Regions from separate parts of the Allobosea sp. FW305-C-101 genome, predicted to be linked through region 1. Evidence: predicted binding sites of a transcription regulator. Region 1 holds the regulator's gene; each other region holds the start of a gene.
What was found. The regulator LexA, encoded in region 1, represses DNA repair genes until DNA is damaged. The targets are predictions, from matches to a motif close to TGTTCNNNNTGTGTTCNG.
Positions count from the first base shown of each region.

Region 1 (7,057 bases):
AACGGCAAGATCGAGAGCTTCTCGATCAGCCCGGCCGATGTCGGCCTCCAGCCCGCCAAGCCCGAGGTCCTGCGCGGCGGCACGCCCGAGGAAAACGCGGCGGCGCTGAATGCCGTGCTCGCTGGCGAAAAGACCGGCTTCCGCGACATCGCCGCCTTCAATGCGGCTGCCGCGCTGCTCGTCGCCGGCAAGGCCAAGGATTTGAAGGACGGCTTCGCCCAGGCCACGGCCGCGCTCGATTCCGGCAAGGCCAAGGCGGTGCTCGCCGCGCTCGTCAAAGCCTCGAACGCGTGAGGCCGGCATGACCGATATCCTCGCCAAGATCGAAGCCTATAAGCGCCAGGAGATCGCGGCTGCGAAAGCCGCGGTGCCCCAGGCCGAGATCGAACGCCGCGCGCGCGCAGCCTCCAAGCCGCGCGGCTTTGCTGACGCGCTAGCAAGCAAGCTCGCGCAGGGCACACCGGCTCTGATCGCCGAGATCAAGAAGGCGAGCCCCTCCAAGGGCCTGATCCGCGCCGATTTCGATCCGCCCTCGCTCGCCCGCGCCTATGCGGCCGGCGGTGCGGCCTGTCTCTCGGTCCTGACCGACGCGCCCTCCTTCCAGGGCCAGCCGGACTTCCTGACCGCAGCGCGCGAGGCCGCCGGCCTGCCGGCCTTGCGCAAGGATTTCCTCTACGAGCCCTATCAGGTCTACGAGGCCCGCGCTTGGGGTGCCGATTGCATCCTGATCATCATGGCCGGCGTCGATGACGCCACCGCCAGGGCGCTGAACGAGACCGCTCAAGAACTCGGCATGGATGTCCTCGTCGAGGTCCATGACGATGCCGAGCTCGACCGGGCGCTCAAGCTCGAAAGCCGCCTGCTCGGCATCAACAACCGCGACCTGCGCAGCTTCAATGTCGACCTCGCGGTGACCGAGCGATTGGCGCCGCGTGTGCCGGCTGACCGCATCGTCATCAGCGAGAGCGGCATCTTCACCCATCCCGATATCGCCCGGCTCAACCGGATCGGGGTGAATACCTTCCTCGTCGGCGAGAGCCTGATGCGGCAGGCCGACGTCACCGCCGCGACGCAGGCGCTGCTCACCGGCAAGGCCGTCGCGGCGTGAGCCGGCTTAGCCATCTCGACGCGCAAGGCCAGGCGCATATGGTCGATGTCGGCGGCAAGGCCGAGACGACCCGCATCGCGGTCGCCGAAGGCCAGGTGGTGATGGCGCCGGAGACGATCGCGATCGTGCGTGACGGCAACGCCAAGAAGGGCGACGTGCTCGGCACCGCGCGCCTCGCCGGCATCATGGCGGCCAAGCGCACGCATGAATTGATCCCGCTCTGTCATCCGCTGCTGCTGAGCAAGATCGCCGTCGATCTCGCCATCGACGAGGCCTTGCCGGGCGTGCGCGTGCGCGCGGAAGTCAAGATGAAGGGCCAGACCGGCGTCGAGATGGAGGCGCTCACCGCCGTCTCCGTCGCCTGTCTGACGGTCTATGACATGGTCAAGGCCGTCGACCGGGCGATGCGGATCGAGAATATCCGCTTGCTGCACAAATCCGGCGGCCAGTCCGGCGATTACGAGGCGAAAGCTAGCTGATGGCGCTCACTCCGGTCCCCGTCGCGCGCAAGGCGCTGCTCGACAGCATTCCGGGGCCGACGGGAGCAGAAGCCCTGCCGCTGGCGCAATGCGCCTGGCGGGTGCTCGCCGGCGAGGTCAAGGCGCTCAGGACCCAGCCGCCCTTCGCCAATTCGGCCATGGACGGCTACGCCGTGCGCGGCGACGAGATGGCGGAAGGCGTCTCGCTCTCGGTCATCGGCGAATCCGCCGCCGGCCGGGCTTTCGATGGATCGGTCGGGCCGGGACAGGCCGTGCGCATTTTCACCGGCGCACCGATGCCTGATGGAGCCGACACCATCCTGATGCAGGAAGACGCCGATGGCGTCGACAGCCCAACCATTCGCGTCCGTGTGCCGCCGGCCAAGGGCAAGTTCCTGCGCGCCGCGGGGCTCGACTTCCACGAAGGTGACGTGCTGCTGCAAGCCGGCCGCGTGCTCGACAGCGCGGCGCTCGGGCTTGCCGCCGCGATGGGGCATCCGACCCTGCCGGTTCGACGCAAGCCGTTGGTCGCGATCCTCGCCACCGGGGACGAGTTGGTGGCGCCGGGCGAACCGGTCGGGCGCGACCAGATCGTCGCATCGAACTCGTTTTCGCTGGCCGCCTTGGTCGAGAAGGCCGGCGGCGTCGTACTCGATCTCGGCATCGCCCGCGACGATCATGCCGACCTTGCAGCCAAGATCGCGCAGGCACGCGAGGCCGATGCCGATGTGCTGATCACGCTGGGCGGCGCCTCGGTCGGCGCGCATGACCTCGTGCAGGAGGCGCTGACGCGCGCCGGCATGACCCTCGGCTTCTGGAAGATCGCGATGCGGCCGGGCAAGCCGATGATGACCGGGCGCCTCGGCCGGATGGTCGTGGTCGGACTGCCGGGCAATCCGGTCTCCTCGATCGTCTGCGGCCATCTTTTCGTGCTGCCCTTGATCGAGGCGCTGCTCGGCATCTCGGATGCCGATCGCGACCGCAGCATCCCCGCCATTCTCGGCCGCGACATGCCAGGCAACGACGAGCGCGAGGACTACCTGCGCTCGGAGCTCACGCTGACGCCGGAAGGCTGGGTGGCGACGCCGTTCGACCGGCAGGACTCCTCGATGCTCGGCACGCTGGCACGGGCGCAAGCGTTAACAATCCGTCCGGCCCATGCCGCCCCGACGAAGAAGGGCGATACCTGCCATATCCTGCCCTTGCGGTAGCAGCTTGCAGAACACAAGCAGAACGCGTATGGTGTTCGTGCTTTGTTTCGAATCTGCGCTTTGAGGGGCTGGCGGCGACCATGCTGACACGCAAGCAACACGAACTCCTGCGCTTCATCCAGGAACGCTTGCGCGAGAGCGGTGTCCCACCCTCCTTCGACGAGATGAAGGATGCGCTCGACCTGCGCTCGAAATCCGGCATTCACCGCCTGATCATGGCGCTGGAGGAACGCGGCTTCATCCGCCGCCTGCCGAACCGGGCGCGCGCGCTCGAAGTGATCAAGATGCCGGACGGTCTTGGCGCCCCGCAGCCGCGCCCCCGCTTCAATCCGGCCGTGGTGCAGGGTGGTCTCGGTGCGCAGCCCAGCGTCGCCAAGCCTCGGCCCACAGCCGTCGAGGACGACAGCCGGCATGCCATCGCGATTCCCGTCATGGGCCGCATCGCGGCGGGCACGCCGATCTCGGCGATCCAGAGCCGCAGCCACACCGTCTCGCTGCCGCCCGACATGCTCGGCTCCGGCGAGCATTACGCGCTGGAAGTGCGCGGCGATTCGATGGTCGAGGCCGGCATTCTCGACGGCGATACGGTCGTCATCCGCAGGCAGGACACGGCCAATACCGGCGACATCGTCGTGGCTCTCATCGACGACGAGGAAGCGACGCTGAAGCGCCTGCGCAAGCGTGGTTCCTCGATCGCGCTCGAAGCCGCGAATCCGGCTTACGAGACCCGCGTGCTCGGTCCCGACCGGGTCAAGATCCAGGGCCGCCTCGTCAACCTGATGCGGCGTTACTGAAGACGCTCGACATCGGCATCAGGCTCGCTATCGACGGGCAACGCAGGTTGTACGGCTGGAGACTGACCACCCGGCCGTGCGGCTGATTCCGCCGGGCGCGGCTCGCGCCGGCGGCTCCAGGGGCGTTCGGCGGCATTTGGCTCCGAGATGTGGCTGCTCCACCCGTATGCCGTCCGGTAGAGCGAGGTCGCGCCATCGCGTGATAGCGCCATGCGCTCGACGAGCCTGGCCTTGCAAGCCCCGCTCCATGGGATGGCGGTGACGACGAGATCGGCGCGCAGGCAATCCTCGATGATGGCGAGGCGCTCGCGCGTATAGGCGACCGTGCGCTTGTCGGCTGTCTGCGCGACACACCCCAACCGGTCGCAGCTGACGCCGGTACGCAGCGTCGGATCGTCGGGCGAGCGGCTGTCGCCATCGGCGGCAAGCCATTGCTGCAGGACGAAGCGGCTGGGCTTGCCCGCGATCGCGAGGCGCCCGTCCGGGCCGCGCACGGCCAGCCCCGAGCCGTCGCGCTCGATCAGGATCTCGGGCCGCTCCGGCTTGCCGGCTATGGCAACGCCGAGGATGAGCGGCACGGCCGCCAACCAGCGCCAGGCCGTGGTCCAGAGCGTCAGCCAGAGCAAAGCCACAGCGAAACAGGCCAGCACGCCTGAGCCGAAGGCCGCGACCGTCACGGTGGAATGGTCGATGGTCGCGACCCAATGCGCCACCTTGAGCACGACATCGGAGGCAAGCCCCATCAGGGCCCAGGCCGGCCAGTCCAGCCCGAACGGATAGGCGAGTACGCCGAACACGGCCGCCGGCATCACGAAGAGCGAGACGAAAGGCAGCGCCATGGCGTTGCCGAGCAGGCCGAAGGGGTTGAAGGTCTGGAAATGATAGGCGCCGAAGGGTGCGGTCGCGGCGGTCGCCAGCATGGTGGTGACGAGGATGCCGAGCGCCGCCGTCCAGATCGGCCCGAGCGGCCAGGGCAATGCCGATGGCGGCTCGCTGCGGTCTCGTCTCTCCCAGCGCTCGGCGAAGGCGATCAGCGCCGCAACCGCACCGAAGGACATCTGGAAGCTCGGCCCGAGCAGCGCTTCCGGCTCGCGCAGCAGCACGATCATCGCGGCAAGCGCGAGATTGCGCATGCTCAGCGCCGCGCGATCGACCAGGATCGCGCCGAGCATGACCAGCGTCATGATCAGCGAGCGTTCGGTCGCGACATCGCTGCCCGAGAAGATGCAATAGGCGGTCGCGCCGATCACGGCCGCGACCGCGGCGAGCTTCTTGACCGGCCAGTGCAGCGCGGCCGTCTGCGACAGGGCGAGCAGCGCGCGCACCAGCCAGAAGATCGTGCCGGCGGCGAGGACCATGTGCAGGCCGGAGATCGAGACGATGTGGTAGATGCCGGCGGCACGCAGGTCGTTATTGGTGGCCTCGGTGATCAGGCCGCGCTTGCCGGTGACGAGGGCGGCGGCGATGGCCCCGCCCTGCCCGCCTCCGACCTCGGCGATGCGTTTGGTCAGGGCGTTGCGGGCGCGGTCGATCATCACGTCGATCGCTAAGCGCGTCGGCATCGGATAAGGCGCCGGCACTAGGGCAATCTTGCCGGAAACACTGCCGACGGCGCCGATCCCGCGGAAGAAGGCATCGCGGCCAAAATCATAGCCGCCCGCACGCGCAGGCCCTGGCGGTGGCAGCAGGCGCGCGGTCGCGACGATATGGTCTCCGGCTGCGACCGAGCCCTGCCGGATATTGACGCGGACCCGCTTCGGCCGCTGATCAACGGGCACATTGGCGAGATCGGTCACCAGCACGACGAGCCGCGCGCCGCTGTCGCGCGCCTCGACGCTCTCGACGAAGCCGGTCAGCTTGCCGATGCGCGGCCGATCCAGCATTGGCGCCGCGATATCAGCCGTCCGCCAGGCACCGGCGGCAAAGCCGAGAAAGGCGGCCGCTGCCGCAAGGCAGGCCATCGACGCCACAGGGCGAAAACGCAGGGCGAAGGCAGCCACACCACTCAGGCCCAGGCCGAGCAGCGGCGCCCACAATGCCGGCTCACGATCAGCGGCGAAATAGAGCAGGATGCCGACGCCCATGGCGATGGGCAGCCAGAGGAAGGGCCTGCGCCGTTCGGCTTCCAGCGCGAAGCCTCGCTGCAAGCGGAACCAAAGCTCTCGAAGCAAAGGGCGCAGGCTCGCCGACAGCGGCACGAAAACGCCAAGGCGAGCCGGCAAGGCATCGGCGCGTGCGCCGCGCCGGCCACTCTGCTGCCCCTGCCCCGGCGGTGCCGGCTGCATCGCCCGCTCCTCACCCTGCCGGCGCTGCGATTTGTCCGCTTAACCTTTCCGGCCAAGCCATGTTACAGGGCGCGCGCCGGTTGTCATGTCACGACTTGGCCCCTTTCCCTGTCTTGCCCCGTACGGCCCTGCGCCGCCCGGCCGGAGTTCCCTCCCATGAGCAACGCCGTCGTCACGCGCTTTGCGCCCTCGCCCACCGGTTTCCTCCATATCGGCGGAGCCCGGACCGCGCTGTTCAACTGGCTCTATGCCCGCCGGCAAGGCGGCAAGATGCTGCTGCGCATCGAGGATACCGACCGGGAACGTTCGACCGATGCCGCCATCGCCGCGATTCTCGACGGGCTGGAATGGCTCGGCCTCGATTGGGACGGCCAGACCGTCTACCAGTTCCAGCGCGCCGCCCGGCACCGCGAGGTCGCCGAGCAGATGCTAGCCGCCGGCAAGGCTTATCACTGCTACGCGTCTCAAGCCGAGCTCGAGGAGATGCGCGAGAAGGCGCGCGCCGAGGGCAAGCCGCTGCGCTATGACGGGCGCTGGCGCGACCGCGACCCGGCGACCGCGCCGGAAGGCGTGAAGCCGGTCATCCGCCTCAAGGCGCCGCAGACCGGCGAGACCGTGGTCAATGACGAGGTCCAGGGCCGCGTCGTCTGGCAGAACGAGAATCTCGACGATCTCGTGCTGCTGCGCTCGGACGGCACGCCGACCTATATGCTCGCCGTCGTCGTCGACGACCACGACATGGGCGTGACCCATATCATCCGCGGCGACGACCACCTGACCAACGCTGCCCGCCAGACGCAGATCTACGACGCGCTGGGCTGGGACGTGCCGAGCATGTCGCATATCCCGCTGATCCACGGCGCGGACGGCGCCAAGCTCTCGAAGCGCCATGGCGCGCTCGGCATCGATGCCTATCGCTCGATGGGCTACCTGCCGGCGGCGCTGCGCAACTATCTGGTGCGGCTGGGCTGGAGCCATGGCGACCAGGAGGTCTTCTCCACGCAGGAGATGATCGACGCTTTCAAGCTGTCCTCGATCGGCCGCTCGCCGGCGCGCTTCGACTACGCCAAGCTGGAGAACCTCAACGGGCTCTACATGCGCCAGTCGAGCGACCAGGACCTGCTCGATGCGCTCAAGGTCATCCTGCCGGAGATCGGGCCGGCGCGCGGGCTCGGCGCCA
Region 1 is NZ_JBYSYT010000003.1:378,466-385,522, forward strand. Features, by position in the region: gene trpD (anthranilate phosphoribosyltransferase) at 1-294, shown strand, start outside; gene trpC (indole-3-glycerol phosphate synthase TrpC) at 302-1,108, shown strand; gene moaC (cyclic pyranopterin monophosphate synthase MoaC) at 1,105-1,587, shown strand; gene AC3WMA_RS16535 (molybdopterin molybdotransferase MoeA) at 1,587-2,798, shown strand; gene lexA (transcriptional repressor LexA) at 2,879-3,592, shown strand; gene AC3WMA_RS16545 (ComEC/Rec2 family competence protein) at 3,586-5,877, opposite strand; gene gltX (glutamate--tRNA ligase) at 6,034-7,057, shown strand, end outside.

Region 2 (7,057 bases), on a different contig from region 1:
GGTCGCCATTTGCAGATCTGCCCACCTCGAGGGGCATTGCGGCATCCATAATTCGCGTCGCCAGCGCGGCGTCGGGCTCCTCGACGCGCACCGAGACCACAGACCGGCCCGCCGCGTTTCGCCTGCGTGGCGCTCAGCGTCATTCGCCGGCACGCCGGCATCGACTAGTGCGCCCAGAACACCTCCAGCCAGTGCCCCTGTCACAGCGCCGGACAGGAACCACCCAGTCGCGACGATCGGCCCGACGCCTGGAAGGGTGAGTGCCCCCAGGCCAAGTGCGAGCCCCGTCGCGGCGCCGGCAGCCCCTCCAACGCCTGCTGCCGTAGCCGTGTTGTCGTCACCGCCAGCTTGCTGTCCCAGAAGACCGATCCTCTCGGGCTGAATACCAGCCTCGGCCAAGCGGACCGCCACGTTCCGGGCATCCTCGAATGTCTTGTAGGTTCTGGTGATCGTCTGGACCTGCAGCATTTCGGCCTCCCTGTTGCGAAAAGGGCGAGCCCCGGAGGACCCGCCCACCCAATCCGCACTAACGACGGTGACTAGTGTTGGCCGCCCTTGCGACCTGCTTCCGACGCGCGCTCGCGGTCATTGGCAAAGTTGCCCGATCCGCCACGCTCGGTGCCGTGCGATCCGCTTTGCTGGCGGTCGCTGTTCGACGCGGACTGCTGCCCGCGCTCGTTCTGGTGGCTGTGCTCGCCGCCCTTCTTTCCCGCCTCGCGGGCATTGTCGGGATTATTGGCGAAGCCTTGGTTATTGGCCATCACTCGCTCCATAGGTTGCTCTCCGGAGAGCCGGAGAATCTCGGTTTGAGGTGAGTTGACCGACTGAGCGGTCTTGGAGTGAACGACCCAGGCGCTGGGCTGTTCCAACTTCTTCTCAGTGGTGAGCTCTGTGCTCGGCGTTGCGCTTTCGCGTCGCCGCCGCCTTCTTTGCCGATGCCGATCGATCGGCGGCGCTCCGCTCGGCAGAGGCCTTGCCGCCCTTTTCTCCGCCCTTGTGCGCGGCCGGATGGCCGGTTTCCTTCCCCCGCCCGGAGCCGCCCGCCTTCTTCCCGCCCCCGTCATCCTTGTTGACGGTCGCCCACGCCCGGCGCTCGGCCTCCTTCTCGGAGACCCCGCGCTTCTCGTAGCCCTCGGCGATGTGGTCGGCCTTGCGCTCCTGCTTGTCGGTGTACTTGGATTTGTCGCCCCTTGGCATGGCTGCCTCCAAAATTGGGGGTTAAGCCCTGCGAACAGCATCCAATGACAAAAGTTCCAGACCGATCGGCGAAGCTGCGCCGGCGCTGGCAGCGCCTAGCTGCTCGGCTAAAAGGCAGCCTTGGCCTTGGATGTGTCTTCGCGGAGTTCTCACCAACTCCTCGGCTTCTTTTCTCAACTTCGCCGCCGCGATAGCGCAGCAATCTCGTCGCCGCTTAGCTGCCTGCTTCCAACTTGGATCGCCTCAACGCGGCCAGCCTCCAGGTCGACTGAAATTTCGCGCAGCGCGGTAGCCCAGTCCGGGTAGTCCATCTGATAGGTCGCCATTAGCTCGCCGCCACGCTTGACGTTCTGCCTCAGCACGACAATCACCTCGCCATCTTCGATCTCGCTCATTCTTCCTCGCAGCGTGTCAGCATTTTTCCCGACGGCAGGGCGAAGTAGCACTCGTCCTCGTAATGGACGGGAGTACCGTCTTCGAGCGTGTACGATGTCAGCGAGAGGCCGGGCCATTCGCGCCACACGACGACCTTGTAACGCTTGCCATCGCTGTCCTGGCAAACCTCTGTGTGAAGCGCGCGCTTCACCTGCATGGGCCGCCTGTTCGGTCCGTCGGATTTCCAGATTGCGACCAATGGCGCCTCGCGAACCACCCCGTGGCAGTGAACGAAAGCCTGCAATAACTGGTTCCAATGTGTCGGGCCCAAGCTACTCCGCAATCGCTTTCAGGGCCTTTTCCATATTGAAGGCGGCCGCTTCGCCGGCCGCGGTCACAACGGCGAACGATCTCGCAATCCGCGCATAGTTTCCACCTGGCCGCAGCTTTCTCTCGCTGATTACGGTTACGCCTACAGCGGCTACGGGAGATCCGCCGGTCACTCTGCAATAGCGCTGGTAGATATCCAGAGCATCGGACCGCTCGGGGTCCCTTAGAGGCGATCCGATCGGGGTGCTCTCCCGCAATCCACTGAAATAGGCCTTCGCTGCCGTTAGCGGCCTGAGCTCCCGACCGCTCAACAGCTTGATGCATTTCGACATTGCAGCTCGTCTTAATTCGTCGCAGGCAAAGGGGTGCCGTCGGGCTCGCCAAGCTTTCACAGCCGTGAGAGAAACTTATGCGGAAAGCGGATCAGCGACGATGGGCTGACGGCCCTTCGCGCCCTTTCTGACTGCCGTCGCCACGAAGGCGCGATACTCCGACCAGGTCGCCAGGCGGCGGGAGCAGCCGCCGCAACACACATCGCTGGTGGGCCGTAGGTCCGATGGCACCGCGATACTCGGCGAGCCGCAACTATCGCACCGAAATCCGTCCGCACCCATCACGCCTGTCCTGACGAACCACACCGCCGCTGCAAACTTCGCGGGCGAGCGATGGTTCCGCTGCGCCGGCCGGAACCTCCGCACGCGACGCTCCGTTGCTCCGGCACAGCTTCAGGAAGGAAATCCAGCGATGATGTTCGTCGAGCAAATCAGGGATGGCCAACGGGTGATCGGATCCGATGGAGGTCACGTCGGAACCGTCGACGCTCTCAGCGGCCAGCTCATCAAACTCAAGAAGAATGATCCCGAGTCGGGCGGCGCTCACCACTACATCGACCTGGGGCTCGTCATCGGTCTCGAGGGCGACACCATCAAGCTGATCGTCCCGGCCGCTGAAGCTAAAGAACGATGGTCCGAGGCGGCCGAATAATGGACAGACGCCATTTCGTGGCAGGCGCAGGCGCGGCAATCGTCGCTGGCCCGGCTCACGCGAGCATCGCAGTCGATCGCTTCGGTCCGAGAGGTCCTGGGCGCAGCGTCATCCTTCTCCACGGCTCGGATGGCTTGACCAACGGCGGTCGATACGAGTTCGCCGCGGAGATGATCGCCGCTGCCGGCTACACCGTCTGGCTACCCCGGTATTTCGAAGCCACCGGTGATCGCCTAGCCCGCTACGGTGAGATCAAGACCAAGTTTCCGATCTGGCTCGAAGCGATCGAGGCCATCAAGGTCGAAAGACAGGATCGGTTCGCCGTTGTCGGCTTCTCGCTCGGCGGAGCGTTGGCTTTGGCACTCGCCGCTCGCGACAGCAGGATCAAGGCCGTTGTCGACTTCTTCGGCTTCCTCCCGCCTGGATTAGAGCGGGCATCATTACCACCGACGCTCATTCTGCACGGGGATGCCGACCGCATTGTTCCGTTGTCGAACGCAGTCGCGATCGAGAAGCTGATCAAGGGCAATGGAGGCCACGTCCAGAGCCACATCTATCGAGGCGAAGGACACGGACTATCCGTCGCGAGCTGGCCTGACGCGATAGCGAAGACGCAGGCGTTCTTGCGGGAACGCCTGTGACGGGCTTGGCCGGGAAAGCGGTTCGTGAGGGCAGGCGCCGGTGAAGATTGCCACCTACAACGTCAATGGTATCAACGGCCGCCTATCGGTTTTGCTGCGCTGGCTCAAGCAGGACAAGCCGGACGTGGTCTGCCTGCAGGAGCTGAAATGTCCCAACTCCCGCTTCCCAGAGCGGGAGTTGCAGCAAGTGGGGTATGAGGCAGTTTGGCAGGGCCAGAAGAGCTGGAACGGCGTCGCCATCATTGCGAAGCGCGGCAGCCCACTAGTCCTGACGCGCCGAGGCTTGCCCGGCGATCCCGACGATAGTCATAGCCGATACATCGAGGCCGCGGCGCGCGGAATGCTCATCGGGTGCGTTTATCTCCCCAACGGCAATCCGGCCCCTGGCCCGAAGTTCGAATACAAGCTTCGCTGGTTCGAGCGGCTGCAGAGCTACGCCGAGGAGCTGCTATCGCTCGACGTGCCGGTGGCGCTTGTTGGTGACTTCAACGTCATGCCCACGGAGCTCGATGTCTATGCGCCCGATCGTTGGAGAGAGGACGCTCTCTTTCGCCCCGAGGTGAGGAAGGCGTACGCTAACCTCCTGGAACAGGGTTGGGTCGACGCCGTCAGGCACCTTCACCCCGAGGAACGAATCTACACGTTCTGGAAATACTGGCGGAACTCGTTCGAACGCGATGCTGGGCTGAGGATCGACCACTTCCTGTTGAGCCCCGCGCTGGCCGATACGCTCAAGCGGGCGGAGGTTCGGCGTTCGCCGCGCGGCTGGGAGCACACCAGCGACCACGCGCCGGTGATGATTGAGCTCTAGGCCAACACCGTGAGCTCGTTCGATCGCGGACTGACGGCTGGCGAGCATCCCGCGCACACCGCTGGGAAGGTTCTCCCCTTTTTGTGCGCTGAATTTCGGAGCACCCGGGCGAATCCGCGTTGACAGGAATCGGGCGGCTAGTGTTCTTATTATGTTCTCATCAAAGAGAACGCGATCATGCTCACGCATCCGGCCGTCGTCGGTCCTCCGGCTTTCCTCGCAGTCTACCGGCAGCCAGTCCGCGCGGGCTTCCCCTCGCCGGCCGACGATTACCTGGACGCCCCGATCGACCTGTCGCGTGCACTGATCCAGAACGCGCCAGCGACCTTCATCATGACCGTCGCCGGCGACAGCGCAATCGACGCCGGCATCTTCGACGGAAGCCTGATCACGGTCGATCGCAGCCTGCGGCCGCACGACGGCGATCCGGTCGTCGTCGATGTCAACGGCGAGCGGTCGGTCAAAATCTTCCGCGTGTTCGGGGGGCGATCATGCCTCGCGTTCGGAAACCGCCGCTATCCCGACTACGACCCCGGCCCCGATGCGGACATCGAGATATTCGGCGTCGTTACCAACAGCGTTCGGCGATTCCGTCGGTGACCGCGAGCTTCGCCCTCATCGACGGCAACAGCTTCTACTGCTCGTGCGAGCGCGTGTTCGACCCAAAGCTCAAGGGCCGGCCGGTAATCGTGCTGTCGAACAACGACGGCTGTGCGGTCGCGCGCACCAGCGAGGCTAAGGCGCTCGGTGTCCGGATGGGCGCCCCGATGTTCACGATCCGCGACCTGGTGAAGCGCGAGGGGATCGTCGTGTTTTCCTCGAACTACACCCTCTACGGCGACATGAGCCGGCGGATGAACACCGTCTACCAGCGGTTCGCGTCCGACATCGAGGTGTACTCGATAGACGAGAGCTTCCTCGACGCGACGCCGGTGGAGCCGGAGCGCCGGTTGGACTGGGCCAAGGACCTACGCTCGACCGTCTCGACCTGGACCGGCGTTCCGACCTGCGTCGGCATCGGCCCGACGAAAACACTCGCCAAGCTCGCCAACAAGATCGCCAAAGGCACCCCGCAGCTCGGCGGGGTCTGCGACCTGACCAGCCCCGAGGCCCGCCAGGAGTGGCTCCGCCTCATGCCGCTCGCTGACGTCTGGGGCATTGGGGCTTCCAGCCAGGCCAAGCTCAAGGCCTTCGGCTGCCAGACCGCGGCGGATGTCGCCGCACTCGATCCGAAACTAGCGCGTCAGACGCTGACCGTCGTCGGCGAGCGGATCATCCAGGAGCTGCGGGCGCACCCTTGCGTCGACCTCGAGGCCGTCGCGCCGACCCGCAAGGGCTGCGCCGTGACGCGTTCCTTTGCCGGGCGGGTCGACAGCCTGGAGATGATGCAGGAAGCGATCGCGTCGCATGCCACGCGCCTGGGCGAGAAGCTTCGGCACCACGGGCTCGCGACGGACCACGTCACCGTCTTCTACCACACCTCGCCATTCGACGGCGGGCCCGCGCGCTCGGTCTCGACCACGGTGGATTTCCCAGAGGCCAGCAACGACACGCTGGTGCTTGTCAGGGCAGCCAAATGGGGGGCGCGACGGATCTGGAAGCCGGGATATCGCTACGCCAAGGCCGGTCTCATGACGGTCGACCTGGTTCCCCTCGAAGCTTCGCAGCGCGCGCTGATAGGCAGTCTCGATCGGGAGAAGTCGGGACGCCTGATGGCGGCGCTGGACGCCTGCAACAGCCAGCACGGCCGGGGTGCCGTGTTTCCGGCCGCGGCAGGGGTGGCGAACCAGCGGAAGGCCTGGGCCACCAAGTTCGACCGCCGTTCGCCGCACTACACCACGCGGCTCGGCGACGTGCCCGTCGTTGGTTCGCGCGCCCACTGAGAAGCCGCGAGGTCCGTCGCGAGCCGGACGGGATCGCACCGAAGGGAACACGACCTTGGCCCGCCCGTTCGATCTCCATCGAAAGCGGTCACCATGCTGGAGGATACCATGGGCGAGCTCACACTCACCGACATCGCGGAGAAGATGAAGGAGATCGATTTCTGCATGCTCACGACCGTGACGGAGGGTGGCAAGCTTTCCAGCCGGCCGATGAGCAACAACCGCGATGTCGACTACGACGGGGATTCCTGGTTCTTCGCCTATGATGATGCGCGGTTCATCCAGGACATCAAAACCACCGATCAGGTCGGCCTAACCTTCTCAGGCGACAAGAGCCTGCTCGGCAAGCCAGGCATCTTCATCGGCATCGAGGGCAAAGCCAGCTTGACCAAAGACCGGGTCGCTTTCGAAGAGCACTGGGTCGACGACATGGAGCGCTGGTTCCCGCAGGGCATTGAGACCCCCGGCATCGTCCTGGTTCAGGTGCACGCGTCGCGCATGCACTACTGGGACGGTGAAGACGAGGGAGAGGTCGCGGTCTGACCGCTTCCGCCCAGCGCTGCGAGCTTGCGGTCCCTCAGCCGCCGTGCCCGAATCCCCAGCCTTCGGTTTTGCCGGCGCCGAGGGGCAGAGCTTTGCTGCGTCGAGGTCGACCCGCAGTAAGCAAGCCTGAGCCGAGCATCATGTGAAGCGCATCGCAATGCAGCTGGCCGAGTGGCCTCTTCCTTCGTCCGTCACCTTGGGATCGTCGGTTCGCGCAAAGGGGATCGAACGCGAAATCAAACGTCGACTGCCTTGGGCATGGAAGAAATGCCTGAAGGTCGAAGCCGGCAAGG
Region 2 is NZ_JBYSYT010000004.1:97,335-104,391, forward strand. Features, by position in the region: gene AC3WMA_RS17955 (con-10 family general stress protein) at 540-761, opposite strand; gene AC3WMA_RS17960 (plasmid stabilization protein) at 877-1,197, opposite strand; gene AC3WMA_RS17965 (hypothetical protein) at 1,371-1,592, opposite strand; gene AC3WMA_RS17970 (hypothetical protein) at 1,589-1,789, opposite strand; gene AC3WMA_RS17975 (DUF2171 domain-containing protein) at 2,647-2,886, shown strand; gene AC3WMA_RS17980 (dienelactone hydrolase family protein) at 2,886-3,527, shown strand; gene xth (exodeoxyribonuclease III) at 3,568-4,338, shown strand; gene AC3WMA_RS17990 (LexA family protein) at 4,516-4,938, shown strand; gene AC3WMA_RS17995 (Y-family DNA polymerase) at 4,935-6,221, shown strand; gene AC3WMA_RS18000 (pyridoxamine 5'-phosphate oxidase family protein) at 6,330-6,764, shown strand; gene AC3WMA_RS18005 (hypothetical protein) at 6,922-7,057, shown strand, end outside.
Region 2: the regulator LexA is predicted to act here: its motif matches at 4,480-4,497, upstream of AC3WMA_RS17990 (LexA family protein).

Region 3 (7,057 bases), on a different contig from region 1:
GCGGGCATGGTTGTGCAGGAGCTGGACCGTCGCATCGCCCAGGCCACGCTTGGGCACGTTGACGATGCGCTCGAAGGCGAGATCGTCGGTCGGCGACACCACGCAGCGCAGATAGGCCAGCGCATCGCGGATTTCGGCGCGCTCATAGAAGCGCGGGCCGCCGATGACGCGATAGGGCACGCCCGCCTGGACGAAGCGCTCCTCGATCTCGCGCATCTGGGCGGAGATGCGCACGAGCACCGCGACCTCGGCGAGGTTATGCTTTTTCGACTGCATCGCCTCGATCTCGTCGGAGATCAGGCGGGCCTCCTCCTGGCTGTCCCAGGCGCCGGTGATGGTGACCTTCTCGCCAAGCGCATCCTCGGTGCGCAGCGTCTTGCCGAGGCGGCCCTCGTTGCGGGCGATGAGCTTGGAGGCGGTGGCGAGGATATGGCCGGTCGAGCGGTAGTTGCGCTCCAGCCGGATCACGGTCGCGCCCGGAAAATCGTGCTCGAAGCGCAGGATGTTGTCGACCTCGGCGCCGCGCCAGCCATAGATCGACTGGTCGTCGTCGCCGACGCAGCAGATGTTGCGGCGGCCCTGGGCCAGCAGGCGCAGCCAGAGATACTGCGCTGTGTTGGTGTCCTGGTACTCGTCGACGAGGATGTACCGGAAGCGGTCGTGATAGGTCTGGAGCACGTCCGGATAGTCGCGGAACAGCGTCAGGCAATGCAGCAGCAGGTCGCCGAAATCGACGGCGTTCAGCGCGGTCAAACGCTCCTGATAGGCAGCGTAGAGCTTGCCGCCCTTGCCATTGGCGAAGACGGTCGCCTCGCCGGCGGGAACGTCCTTGGGCGCGAGGCCACGGTTCTTCCAGCTGTCGATGAAGCCCGCCAGCATGCGGCCGGGCCAGCGCTTCTCGTCGATGCCTTCCGCCTGGATGACCTGCTTCATCAGGCGGATCTGATCGTCGGTGTCGAGGATGGTGAAATCGCTGCGCAGGTCGAGCAATTCGGCATGGCGGCGCAGGAGCTTGGCCGAAATCGAGTGGAAGGTGCCGAGCCAGGGCATGCCCTCGGCGACCGGGCCCACGAGATGGGCGACGCGCTCCTTCATCTCGCGCGCCGCCTTGTTGGTGAAGGTCACGGCGAGGATTTGGGACGGGTAGGCGCGGCTGGTCGAGATCAGGTGGCCGATGCGGGTGGTGAGTACGCGGGTCTTGCCGGTGCCGGCGCCGGCGAGCACCAGAACCGGGCCGTCCGTCGCCTCGACCGCCTGGCGCTGCTCCGGGTTCAGACCCGCGAGATAGCCGGCCGCCGGCTGCGCGGCAGCGCGCGCGGCGAGGCCGCCGGGGCGGGGCGGGGGAGCGGAAAAGGGGTCTGCGTCGGACAAGGGTGTGCGCTGCTCGTGCGTGATTCGTTCTCCGGCGAATATAGGGCGTCGCTGTCAGGATTGCGCCCTGCCGGAGCGATCATTTTATATCCCGTTCCACAGGGAGGTGGCAGCATGCCCCTGTTCGCCGGTCAGCGCGCTGGCAGCAGGTATTTCAGGCCCTGCGTGAAGCCGCGCGGTGCGACGGTGAGGTGATCCTCATCGTCGAAGACGACCGACTTCAGAGTCAGATTTGGATACTTCCGGCTGCGCAACGCCGCCTCCAGCGCCCGGTTGTCGGCGACCATGTCGACCGTCTGGCTGTAGCGCCGGTCGCCTTTGCGTTGTGCCTCATAGGCGCCGACATAGAGATAGACCTTGGCCGGCAGGTCGCTGTTCCCGGCGGCATAGCGCGCTTCCAGTCCCAGAGCATGGCGCTTGTCGTACCAGAGCGAGGGGCTGCCGAGGATATAGCCGCTGAACAGGCCGGGCTCGGTGAACAGGATCTGCGCGCCCAGCAGCGAGCCGTAGGAGTGGCCCAGAAAGAGCGCTCTGGCGGGATCGGTCCGATAGCGGGCGGCGATGAACGGCTTCACCTGATCGCGCAGATAGGTTTGGTACGCCGGCCCCTGGCCATGGACCGCGCCGGCCGACGCAGTGCTTGGTCCATTCGGCGTCGGCGTGTAGTCGCGCCGGCGGCTGACAGCGCCATCCTCGCCCTTGGCATAGGACAGCCCGACCAGGATGAATTCCTCCACCTTGGGTCCTTCAAGGTTCAGGCGGCGGCTGATCTGGCGGAGGATCGGGAAGGCATAATCGGCGTCCGTAACGTAGAGCACCGGGTAACGTCGCTGCGGCTCCTTCGCATAGGAGGGCGGCAAGGCGACGAAGACCTGATAGCCGCGGCGCGAGACCGGATCGGGCACGTCCCAGACTTCGCTGTCGGCGATCTCGTAGGGGCGGCCTTCGCCCGGCTGCACTTTCAGGGCCGGTTGAGATCGGGCGGCCGTCGAAGCGGCGGAGACGCCGAAGCCGGCGATGAGGGCGATCAGCAACATATTCGGGAGGGGGCGTCGCACGTTGGGTCTCCGTCGTCGCGCGCCGATCGTGGTGCGCGGGACGATGTGCGGTGGGAACCGGGGCAGCAATCGGGCGGATTCGCAAACGGCTGAGGGCGGCATAGTCTGGTGGTTAACGGCAGGATTGTTCGCAGAGCTGGAGGAGAAGGCCATGGCGCAGCGATCGCACGGCGAGCAGGTCACCAATCAGGTGCCGGTGCTGGCGGCGTACGATGCCTTCGCCACCGATCCAGTGCTGCCCGGCATCGTCTCGGCCTTCGGGGCCGATTGGGCGCGCGAACGGCTGCATGAGGCAGGGCGGACGGTCGGTTCGGCGCGGGTGCAGGAGCTGGCTTATCTCGCCAATCGCTATACGCCTGAACTCAAGGCCTTCGACCGCTTCGGCAACCGTATCGACGAGATCACCTTCCATCCGGCCTGGCATGAACTGATGGGGCTCGCCATCGGACAGGAGACGCATGCGCTCGCCTGGAACCGGCCGGACCCCGGTGCGCAGGTCGCCCGCGCCGCCTTGCAATATCTCTGGTATGGCGCCGAGAGCGGCATCTGCTGTCCGATCAGCATGACTTATGCCGCCGCGCCGGTGCTGAAGCAGGACCCTCTGCTTTGGGAGCAGTGGGGCTCTCTCGTCACCTCAAATCGCTACGATCGGCGACAGGGGCCGGCGCATCTCAAGACCGGGGCGACCGTCGGAACGGCGATGACGGAGACGCAAGGCGGCTCCGACCTGCGTCAGACCCAGACGGTGGCCGAGGATAATCGCGACGGCACCTTCTCGCTGCATGGCCGGAAATGGTTCTTTTCGGTGCCGCATTCCGACGTTTTCCTGACGCTGGCGCGGACAGGTGAGGGCATTTCCTGCTTCGTCGTGCCGGGCTGGCTGCCGGATGGTTCGCGCAACGGTGTCGCGATCCAACGCCTCAAGGACAAGGTCGGCAATCGCTCGAATGCCTCTTCCGAGGTCGAGTTCAGGGGGGCCATCGGCCATCTCATCGGCGAGCCGGGCCGGGGCATCCGCACGGGCCTGTCGATGAACCATAACTCGCGGCTCGATATCGCGGCTGCGTCGTCCGGGCTGATGCGGATGGCGGTTTCGCTCGCGGCGCATCATGCCCAGCATCGCCGTGCCTTCCAGAAGGCGCTGATCGACCAGCCGATCATGCAGAACGTGTTGGCCGATCTTGCGATCGAGGCGGAGGCGGCGGCCTGGCTCGCTTTCCGGCTCTTCTCGGCGCTCGACCGGCAGGAGGCGTCGGAAAGCGAGCGACTGCTGGCGCGGGTCGGGGCGCCGATCGCGAAATACTGGATCACGCGGCGGGCGCCGGCCGTGGTCACCGAGGCGCTGGAATGCCATGGCGGCAACGGCTTCATCGAGGAGAATCCGATCGCGCGGCTCTACAGGGAGGCGCCGCTCAACGCGATCTGGGAAGGCTCGGGCAACGTCATCTGCCTCGATGTACTGCGTTCGCTGGCGCGCGAGGAGGGGGCGGTCGAGGTGCTGCGGGCTGAGCTGATGGCGGCTGCGGGCGCGGACCGGCGCTACGATGCGGCGCTGAAGCGGCTGGAGGCGGAGTTGCCGGAACTGATGCGCAACGAGGGGCAGGCAAGGCGATTGACGGAACGGCTGGCGCTGCTGCTGCAGGGCTCGCTGCTGCTGCGCTTCGCGCCGAACGTCGTGGCAGATGCGTTCATTGCCACGCGGCTTGGTGATGGCTGGTCGGGGCAGTTCGGCGACCTGCCGCCAGCGGTCGATGCGGCGGCATTGGCGCGGCGAGCGGTACCCGCTATCTGAAACGTCATGCCCGGGCTTGACCCGGGCATCTCTGCATCGCTTTTCCGTCACGAGATGCTCGGGTCAAGCCCGAGCATGACGCGTGTGCCTCACGCCGCTTCCGGCTCGAACGTCATCGCCTCGCCGTTGATGCAGTAGCGCAGGCCGGTCGGCGGCGGGCCGTCCGGGAAGACGTGGCCGAGATGGCCGCCGCAATTGGCGCAGTGGACCTCGACGCGGAGCATGCCGTAGCTGCGGTCCTCCGTTGTGCCGACAGAGCCCTCAAGCGGCTGGTCGAAGCTCGGCCAGCCGGTGCCGCTCTCGAACTTCTTGCCGGACTTGAACAGCTTCTGGTCGCAGCCGGCGCAGGAGAAGGTGCCGGCGCGCTTCTCGTAGTTGAGCGCGCAGGAGCCGGCCCGCTCGGTGCCGTGGCCGCGCAGGATGCGATATTGCTCCGGCGTCAGGCGCGCGCGCCATTCGGCGTCCGTGAGCTGGAAGGGGAAGCTCTCGTCCTGCTTCTTCTCGGCTCCGAACATGCTCATCAGACCCATTGCGATCTCCTTCCTGGCGGGAGCGCCTAATCGGCTTTCGAGCGCCCAATATGGCGTCTCCCGTGCCGGATTTCAGCCCCGGACGCCGCAGGCATTTTCACGATGCCGTGGCGGAGAAGCGCAAGCCGTCACCTGACCGTCACGCGACTCCTCTAGCAGCCCGGCCACCCGCAAAGGGAGGAAAACCGGTGACGGAACAGGCGACGCAAACGGCACGCGCGGCCCGCCGCATGACGAGCTCGGGCCTCGGGCAAGCGGTCCGCCGCAGCAAGACGCTCTCCAAGGCCGGCATGCTGGAATGGCTGTTCGCACGCGCCTTCTCGGGGCTGGTCTATCCGCAGATCTGGGAAGACCCGGTCGTCGACATGGCGGCGCTTGAGCTCAAGGCCGGCGACCATGTCGTGGCGATCGCCTCCGGCTCCTGCAACATCCTGTCCTATCTCACCGCGGCGCCGATCAAGGTCAGCGCGGTCGATCTCAACGCCACGCACATCGCGCTCGGCCGCCTCAAGCTCGCCGCGCTGGCGCGAATCGAAAGCCAGGAGGATTTCCTGCGCTTCTTCGGCCGGGCGAGGGATCGCTCCAATGTCGCGCGCTACGATCGCGAGATTGCTGATCATCTTGATGCCGTCTCGCGCGGATACTGGGAGGGGCGGGGGCTGAACGGGCGGCGCCGGATCAATCTCTTCGCCAAGGGGTTTCATCGCTATGGCCTGCTCGGCCGCTTCATCGGCACCGGCCATGTGCTGGCGCGATTGCTCGGCGGCAATCCCAAGGCGATGCTGGCAGCGCGGGACATGGCCGAGCAGCGCGCGCTCTACGACAAGCATCTGGCGCCGGTCTTCGAGCGCAAGCTGGTGCGCTGGCTTGTGCGCCAGCCGGCCTCGCTCTACGGGCTCGGCATCCCGCCGGCGCAGTACAAGGCGCTGGCCGCCGATGGCGAGGACGGCATCTTGGGCGCGCTGAAGCTCAGGCTCGAGCGCCTCGCCTGCGATTTCGATCTGAAGGACAATTATTTCGCCCAGCAGGCTTTCGGCCGGCGCTATGGCGAGGGGCCGGATGCAGCCTTTCCGCCCTATCTCCAGAAGCAGCATTTCGCGGCGGTGAAGGAGCGTGCTCCCGGCGTGTCCTATCGCCAGAGCGCGGTCACGGCCTTCCTCGAAGACCAGCCGGCCGAGAGCTGCGACGCCTATGTGCTGCTCGATGCGCAGGACTGGATGAACGATGCCGATCTCACGACCTTGTGGTCGCAGATCACGCGCACGGCCCGGCCGGGGGCGCGGGTGATCTTCCGCACCGCCGCCGACGAGCGCCTGCTGCCGGGACGTGTGCCGGCCGCGATCCTCGACCAGTGGCATTACGAGGAGGAACAGAGCCGCGAACTCTGCCGGCAGGATCGCTCGGCGATCTATGGCGGTTTCCACCTCTATGTGCTGAAGGGGCAGGCCCTGTGAGCGCGGCCGAGGCACCGGCGGGAGGCTCAGCCGCCGGGCTGATGGACCGGATCTACCGGCACCAGCGCCATATCTACGATGCCAGCCGGAAGTTCTATCTGCTCGGCCGCGACCAGCTCATCGACGGCTTGCAGCCGCCAAAGGGCGGGAGCGTGCTGGAGATCGGTTGCGGCACCGGGCGCAACCTGATCCGGATCGCGCGACGCTATCCGGACTGCGCCTGCCATGGGCTCGACGTCTCCAGCGCGATGCTGCTGACGGCGCAAGGCTCGGTCGCGAAGGTGGGGCTGGAGCAGCGGATCCGGCTCGCGCAGGCGGATGCCACGGGCTTCGATCCCCAAGTGCTGTTCGGCCGGGCCGGCTTCGACCGGATCGTGATCTCCTATGCGCTCTCGATGATCCCGCCCTGGCAAGGCGTCGTCGCCGAGGCTTTGCGCCGGCTTAGCCCCGGGGGCTCGCTGCATATCGTCGATTTTGGCGATCAGGCGGGTCTGCCGGTGCCGTTCAAAAGATTGCTGCTGCGCTGGCTCGGCCTGTTCCATGTCACGCCGCGCGAGGACTTGCCGAAGGTCGTGCGCGCGATGGCCGAAGCGGCCGGGGCCGACTGCCGGGTCGGGGCGCCCTATCTTGGCTATGCGGTCCATGCGGTGGCGACGCGGCGTAGCGGCGCGCCAGTCTAGCCCCTATGCTGACGGCGATGGATGCCGCCGACGCCCCGCCCGACCAGAGCCGCTTCGAAGCCCTGCGCGACCGGCTGCGCCAGCTCTATCATGGGCGCTCGCCGTCAGCCCTGCGCTTCCAGGCGGTGACGACCGTCGTCGACCTCCTGATCATCGCCTTCTTCATCCTGAC
Region 3 is NZ_JBYSYT010000005.1:63,183-70,239, forward strand. Features, by position in the region: gene AC3WMA_RS20330 (ATP-dependent helicase) at 1-1,371, opposite strand, end outside; gene AC3WMA_RS20335 (alpha/beta hydrolase) at 1,503-2,429, opposite strand; gene AC3WMA_RS20340 (acyl-CoA dehydrogenase family protein) at 2,581-4,221, shown strand; gene msrB (peptide-methionine (R)-S-oxide reductase MsrB) at 4,311-4,742, opposite strand; gene AC3WMA_RS20350 (BtaA family protein) at 4,982-6,205, shown strand; gene AC3WMA_RS20355 (class I SAM-dependent methyltransferase) at 6,202-6,885, shown strand; gene AC3WMA_RS20360 (potassium channel family protein) at 6,903-7,057, shown strand, end outside.
Region 3: the regulator LexA is predicted to act here: its motif matches at 1,386-1,403, upstream of AC3WMA_RS20330 (ATP-dependent helicase).

Region 4 (7,057 bases), on a different contig from region 1:
AAAACCCGGGGGTCGCCCGCCGGGTTCTTCGAAACGATAGAGAATAGACCGCTCAGGCGGCTTCTTCCGCCATATCGTCGTTGTCGCCTTCCATATCCGCCTCGGCTTCAGCCTCGGCCTTGCCGGCGCGGCGCGGCGACTTGGCGAGCTGGCCTTCGATCTTCTTGAGGGCCTCGGTCTCGGTGACGTCGTCGACGACAGCGATCTCGCGGGTCATGCGGTCGAGGGCGGCCTCATAGAGCTGACGCTCGGAATAGGACTGCTCGGGCTGGGCCTCGGAACGATAGAGGTCGCGCACCACTTCGGCGATGGCGACGAGGTCGCCCGAATTGATCTTCGCTTCGTATTCCTGCGCGCGGCGCGACCACATGGTGCGCTTGACGCGGGCGCGGCCGGTGAGCGTGGTCAGCGCCTTGGCGACGGACTCGGCATCGGCGAGCTTGCGCAGGCCGACGCTGGCAGCCTTGGCGGTGGGGACGCGCAGCGTCATCTTGTCCTTGGCGAAGCTGACGACAAACAGTTCCAGCTTGAAACCCGCGACTTCCTGCTCTTCGATCGCCGTGATCTGACCGACACCATGGGACGGATAGACGACGTACTCGCCCGTCTTGAAACCCTGGCGCACAACAGCTTTCTTCGCAGTGGACATGCCGTTACGACTCCTGACCGGCCCGCTCAACGCGAGCACGTGATGATCTGGTCTCCGGCCGGGTGGCAGGAGACTTTCCGCCTGACGCGACGCTTGGAAAACGCACCGCTTCACGCTCCCTAGTCGATTCTTTCATTGGGCCCCTGACGAGAACGACGGCCGAAGCCCCGGCGCCGTGGCCGGCTCTTCCATCACCTGTGATCTCTTGGGGGCGCCCCGATTGCTGAATCTCGCAGGGGCATGCGGAACGACTTCGACTGGGACTAGCTTGTAACACAAAAAACACGCCGAATCAAAGGTAAACGCCGGGCGGCGCTCCCCTGCAATGGCATGGCGAGGTCGTGGTTAATGCAGCGGGGCGGCGAAAGGCCGCCGGATCAGTCGCCTTCGCCCGGTTCCGGCGAGAGCATCTCGAGCTTGCCGGGCACGCCGTCGAACGCCTTGGCGTCGGCCGGCGGGTCCTTCTTCTGGGTGACGTTCGGCCAGCTCGCCGCGAACTTGCCGTTGAGCTGCAGCCAGCTTTCGAGGCCCGGCTCCGTGTCGGGCTTGATCGCCTCGGCCGGGCATTCGGGCTCGCAGACGCCGCAATCGATGCATTCGTCGGGATGGATGACGAGAAAGTTCTCGCCCTCATAGAAGCAGTCGACCGGGCACACCTCGACGCAGTCCATGTACTTGCACTTGATGCAGTTCTCGGTGACCACATAGGTCATGGGTCGGCCCTTCCAACGCTTCTAAACAGCCTCATAAACCCTTGCCCGGCGCAGGTTTCAAGGTCGTTTTCGTGATCTTTTGCAGAACGATCTGTCATTGCAGAGGCGCTGCGGGGAAGATTTCCCTCCCTGGCCCGATTTCAGCGCTGCTGCAGGTAGGGCGCGGATTTAATCCTCGTCCGCGGCCTCCGCAAGCGACGCATCGCCGCTGCCGCCGTCGAGCCGCTCATAGAGCTGCTGGGCCACCGTGAAGGAACCGCGCCGCTCCGCGAAAGCCAGGACCCTGACCACCACCGTGGCATGAGGCAGGGCGAGCGTCAGCACCGCCCCGATCCGGATGCCCTGCGCCGGGTTGTCGCAGCGGCGCCCCTCGATGCGGACATGACCGTCCTCCACCAGGCGCACGGCCGCCGGGCGGTTGCGGGCGAAGCGCGCGAACCAGAGCCATTTGTCGAGACGCTGACGATCGTCCTGCAAACCGCCCGCGCCTCCCTGGAGCATTTTCGAGCGAAGTGGGCACCGGTTCGCGTGAAGAAAATGCGATGAGACAAAAAGCCGAAGCCATTCCGTGGTTTGGAGAAACGCGGAATGGCTCCGGCTCTAGTTCTTGCTGCCTTCGAGCTGGGCCTTGAGGGCTGCGAGCTTGGCGAAAGGCGAATCCGGGTCCGGCTCGCGATTGGCCGGGCGCGGACGCTGCGTCTGCTGGAAGCGCTCGGCCCCGCCCCGCTCCTCACGACGCGGGCCACCGGGGCGACCATCGCGCTTGAAATCGGGGCGCGGACCGCGATTGCCTTCGGGACGGTCCTGCCGCTGCGGCCGGTCGTCGCGGCGCGGCCGCTCATCCTGACGCGGACGCTCCTGGCGCTCTTGGCGCTGCGCCGGAGCGCCCTCGCCGGCGGCAGCAGCCGGCCGGTTGTCGGGGCGTCCGTCGCGACGCGGGCCACCGGGACGGGCTTCGCGCTGCGGCCGGTCGCCGCCACGGCGCTCGCCACCCTCACGACGCTCACCGCCTTCGCGGCGACCGCGCGGATTGCCATGCTCCGGCCGGCGTCCGCCCTGATGGCGATGCGGCCGCCAGACCTCGATCAGCTCGGGCTCGGCCGGCGCGGCTTCAGTGGCGGGAGCTTCCTCGCCAACGACTTCGGCAGAAGCGGTCTCCTCGGCCGCGGCGGCCGGAAGCGCGACCATCGCGTCGGCCGGCACCGGCTCGCGCGCCGCGTCTAGCTCCGCCTCGGTCAGGATCGGCGTATCCGCCGTTTCGACGGCGGGCGCTTCGACGACAGGCGTCTCGTCCTCGGCCAGCCCGTCTTCGTTCAGCACGGTCGCCGGCTCGCTCGGGCCCTCGGTGTCGGCGGTCGCCTCGACGGCATCGCCCTCAGCGGAAGCCGCTTCCGTTTCAGCAGCGGCGACAGGCTGAGCCGGCGCGGTCGCGGCCGGGGGCACCGCCAGCGGCACGGTGATCGCCGGTCCCGGGCGCTTGACCGAGACATAGCCGAGCGAACGCAGGATCGAGGCGAAATCCTCGCCCGCACAGCCGACGAGCGAGGTCATCGCACCGGTGGCGACGAAGCCGTCCTGATCGGCGGCGCCGACGGGCGGCGTACCTTGCGTGACACCGGGACGATAGGCGATCGCCGGGCGGATGAGGTCCGCAAGGCGCTCGAGGATGTCGACGCGCACCGCCCGCTCGCCGCAGACGCGGTAGCCGGCAGCACGGTAGAGCCCCTTCGGCACGGCCTTGTCGACCGGGAAGGAGGTCCGGCCCGAGGCCGCGAGATGGGCGATATCGTCGAGCCCGGCCGTCTCCGGCCCGCCATGCTTCAGCGCCCAGAGCTGGGCGGCGAGCGCGCGTGGCGCCGGCTTCAGCAGCGCGGGCATATAAATGTGGAAAGCGCCAAAGCGGATACCGAGCTGGCGCAAGGCCGCCCGGCCTTCCTGGTCGAGCGCCTTCATCTCCTCGCCGACCTTGGAACGCTCCAGCACGCCGAGCGCCTCGGCCGCCTGATAGGCGATGCCGCGCGCGATGCCGGTGACGTTCTCGGCCGCCTCCAGAACCTGCACGGCGCCGAGCAGCTTGGTGATGTGATTCTTCAGCCAGAGATTGAGCCGGCCCTCGACCTGCTCGCGCGCGGGACCGCCGAGATGCTCTTCCACCAGCAGGCGCAAGCGCGGCTCCAGAACCTTCTCACCGGCGGTGAGGCGCGCGACAGGCTCACCGGTCCAGCGCACCAAACCGTCATGCGACAGCACGAAGGCATCGTCGCCCGCCAGCACGACGCGCGCCGCCCGGGCCTCGATCTCCGAACCGAGCGCCTTCATCGCCGCCAGGTTCAGGGCCTTGACCTCCGACCCACCCGCCTTCGGGTCCGCCGTGAAGCGGAAGCCCTGCAGCATTCCCACATGCTGGCCCTCGACGAGCACGTCGCCCGTCGCGGTGACCTCAGCCTCCAACATCGCATTCTCCCGCAAGCGGCGCATCAACACGCTGGTGCGCCGATCGACAAATCTATGGGTCAGCCGCTCGTGCAGAGCGTCCGACAGCTTGTCCTCTACAAGACGCGCCATGCCCTGCCAATGCTCTGGATCAGGCAACCAGTCAGGACGGTTCGCGACATAGGTCCAAGTCCGCACCTGTGCGATCCGCGCGGAGAGCGTATCGATCTCGCCATCGGTGCGGTCGAGCGAGGCCAGTTGAGCGGCATACCAGTCGGCATCGAGCCGGCCATGGCGCATCAGCCTGAGATAGAGCGTGGACGCGAGATCGGCATGCTGCATCGGGGATATCTTGCGATAATCCGGCAGCCCGCAGACCTCCCAGAGCCGTTCGACCGCGGCGCGGCCCTGCGCCAGCCTCGCGATCTCCGGGTCGCGCGCCAGCACCTCCAGCGTCGTCATGTCCTCGGCGATCAGCGCCCGCGTCAGCCCCTGTTCGGACGGCTGAAGATTCAGCGTGTTCAGCAGGCCACCGACCGAGCGCAGGTCGAGATCGGAATTGCGCCACTGCATCTGGCGGATCGGCTCGAAGCGGTGATTCTCGATCGCCTCGACCAGTTCGGCATCGAAAGGCGGGCAGCGTCCGCTGGTGCCGAAGGTGCCGTCCCGCAGATGCCGCCCGGCGCGCCCGGCGATCTGGCCGAACTCGGCGGGATTGAGCTTGCGGTAATGATGCCCGTCGAATTTCTTGTCCGCCGCGAAGGCGATGTGGTTGACGTCGAGATTGAGTCCCATGCCGATCGCATCGGTGGCGACGAGATAATCGACATCGCCGGATTGGTATAGCTCGACCTGGGCGTTGCGGGTCCGGGGCGAGAGCGCGCCCAGCACAACGGCCGCCCCGCCCTTCTGCCGGCGGATCAGCTCCGCGATCGCATAGACCTCCTCGACCGAGAAGGCGACGATGGCCGAGCGAGGCGCCAGCCGCGTGATCTTGCGGTCGCCGGCGAAGGTGAGCTGCGACAGGCGCGGACGCGTGACGACGTTCACGCCGGGCATGAGCTGCTCGATCAGCGGGCGCATCGTCGCGGCGCCGATCAGCATGGTTTCGGCCCGGCCGCGCCGGTTCAGCAGGCGGTCGGTGAAGACATGGCCGCGGTCGAGATCGGAGGCGAGCTGGATCTCGTCGATGGCGACGAAATCGACCGCGAGATCGCGCGGCATCGCCTCGACCGTGCAGATCCAGAAGCGCGGCCGCTCCGGCTTGATCTTCTCCTCGCCGGTGACGAGGGCGACGGCTTGCGCACCGACCTTGTCGACCACGCGCTGATAGACCTCGCGCGCCAGCAGGCGCAGCGGCAGGCCGATCATCCCGGTGGGGTGGGCGACCATGCGCTCGATGGCGAGATGGGTCTTGCCGGTATTGGTCGGGCCCAGCACGGCCGTGACGCTATTGGCGCGGGCAGCGGGCGGCAGCGAACGGAAAGGAAGCAAGGCGAAGGAGCCGATCTTCTCGCCCGCCCATGCGGGCGGGAGCGTGGACGGGGTTGATGCAGATCCTAGAAGCGGACCCGACAAGAACGAGTCTGGAACGAAGCGGGGCCGAATCGCTGACTCCGGCAGAATCGGGTTTTGTTCCCTTTTCGGAATCCGTCCCCCGGCGGCATGGGCCATGTCGTCATCGCGCCCTCCCGGATTGGCGTGGTGAGGCGGCACGCAACGCCGCCCGGCAGGAACCTATTTAAGCCTTTTCGCCCCGGAGACGAGAGGCAAGGCAGATTTCGGGCCTGCGCCTAGTGCTTCAATGATGGGCGTGGTCGCACTGGCCGTGATCGGCCAACGCCTCGATGATCGCGCAGTCGCAGGCCGCAACCCCGCCCGAGCAGGTCGTCGCGATCCGCTCCAGCTCCTTCTCCAGCGAGCGCAGTTTCGCGATCTTGTCGCGAACCTCGTCGAGATGGGCGACCGAGATCGCATGCGCCTCGTCGCAGGCCATGCCGGGCGTGTCGGAGAGCTTCAGGAGCGTACGGATGTTCTCGACCGCGAAGCCGAGATCGCGCGCATGCTTGATGAAGGCGAGCCGCTCGGCGTGGCGCCGGCCATAGCGGCGCTGGTTGCCCTCGGAGCGTTCCGGCGGCGGCAGGAGCCCGACCTGCTCGTAATAGCGGATGGTCTCGACCTTGACCCCGGTGCGATCGGCGAGCGCTCCAATCGGCATCACGCGTTCGAGCTTGCCGGCAAGGGTCATGGCAGCACCTCTAAAGCTGTAGTCTCTACAGATTTAGATAGCGCGATGCTGTCGCGTTGCAAGCCCGATCAGGCGACGCCCATCGCCAGCAGGTCGTGGACATGGACGAGCCCGGCTGGGCGGTCTTCACCGTCGACCACGATCAGCGCCGTGATCCGGCTGCGATTGACCAGTTCCAGCGCCTCGACCGCGAGCGTATCGAGCCCGATGCGGCGCGGGTTCGCGGTCATGATGTCACGCGCCCTGAGCGAGGCGCCACCGCCCATCGCCGCCTTGCGGCGCAGGTCGCCATCGGTGACGACGCCGGCGAGCTTGCCGTCCAGATCCATCACCACGGCGCAGCCGAAACCCTTGTCGGAGATCATCGCGATGACGTCCGGCAGCAGCGTGTCGAGCCCGATCAGCGGCAGGTCGGCCCCCCGATGCATGATGCTCTCGACCGTCTTGAGCTGTGCGCCGAGCTTGCCGCCGGGGTGATAGACAAAGAAATCCTGCCGCGAGAAGCCGCGCGCCTCCAGAAGCGCCACGGCCAGCGCATCGCCCAGCGCCATCTGCATCGTCGTCGAGGTCGTCGGGGCGAGCCCGTTCGGGCAGGCCTCCGTCGCCTTGGGCAGGACGAGCGCGATGTCCGCCTCCTTACCGAGCGTGCTCTCGGCATTCGCGGTGATCGCGATCAGCCCGACGCGGAAGCGGCGGGTGTAGCCGACCAGCGCGGCAAGCTCGACCGCCTCGCCCGACCAGGACAATGCGATCACCACATCCTCGGGCTGGACCATGCCGAGATCGCCATGGCTCGCCTCGGCCGGATGGACGAAATGCGCGGGCGTGCCGGTCGAGGCCAGCGTCGCCGTGAGCTTGCGCCCGACATGGCCGGACTTGCCCATGCCGGAGACGATCACGCGGCCGCTCGAGGCGCGGATCATCGCGATGGCCTCGGCGAAAGGCTGGCCCAATCCATTCGCCAGCGCATCGTGGAGGGCGTCGAGACCGGCGCGTTCGGTGGCGATGGTGCGA
Region 4 is NZ_JBYSYT010000002.1:1,009,541-1,016,597, forward strand. Features, by position in the region: gene AC3WMA_RS12480 (CarD family transcriptional regulator) at 53-649, opposite strand; gene fdxA (ferredoxin FdxA) at 1,027-1,362, opposite strand; gene AC3WMA_RS12490 (RNA-binding S4 domain-containing protein) at 1,531-1,839, opposite strand; gene AC3WMA_RS12495 (helicase-related protein) at 1,963-5,289, opposite strand; gene AC3WMA_RS12500 (MerR family transcriptional regulator) at 5,597-6,016, opposite strand; gene AC3WMA_RS12505 (KpsF/GutQ family sugar-phosphate isomerase) at 6,112-7,057, opposite strand, start outside.
Region 4: the regulator LexA is predicted to act here: its motif matches at 5,372-5,389, upstream of AC3WMA_RS12495 (helicase-related protein).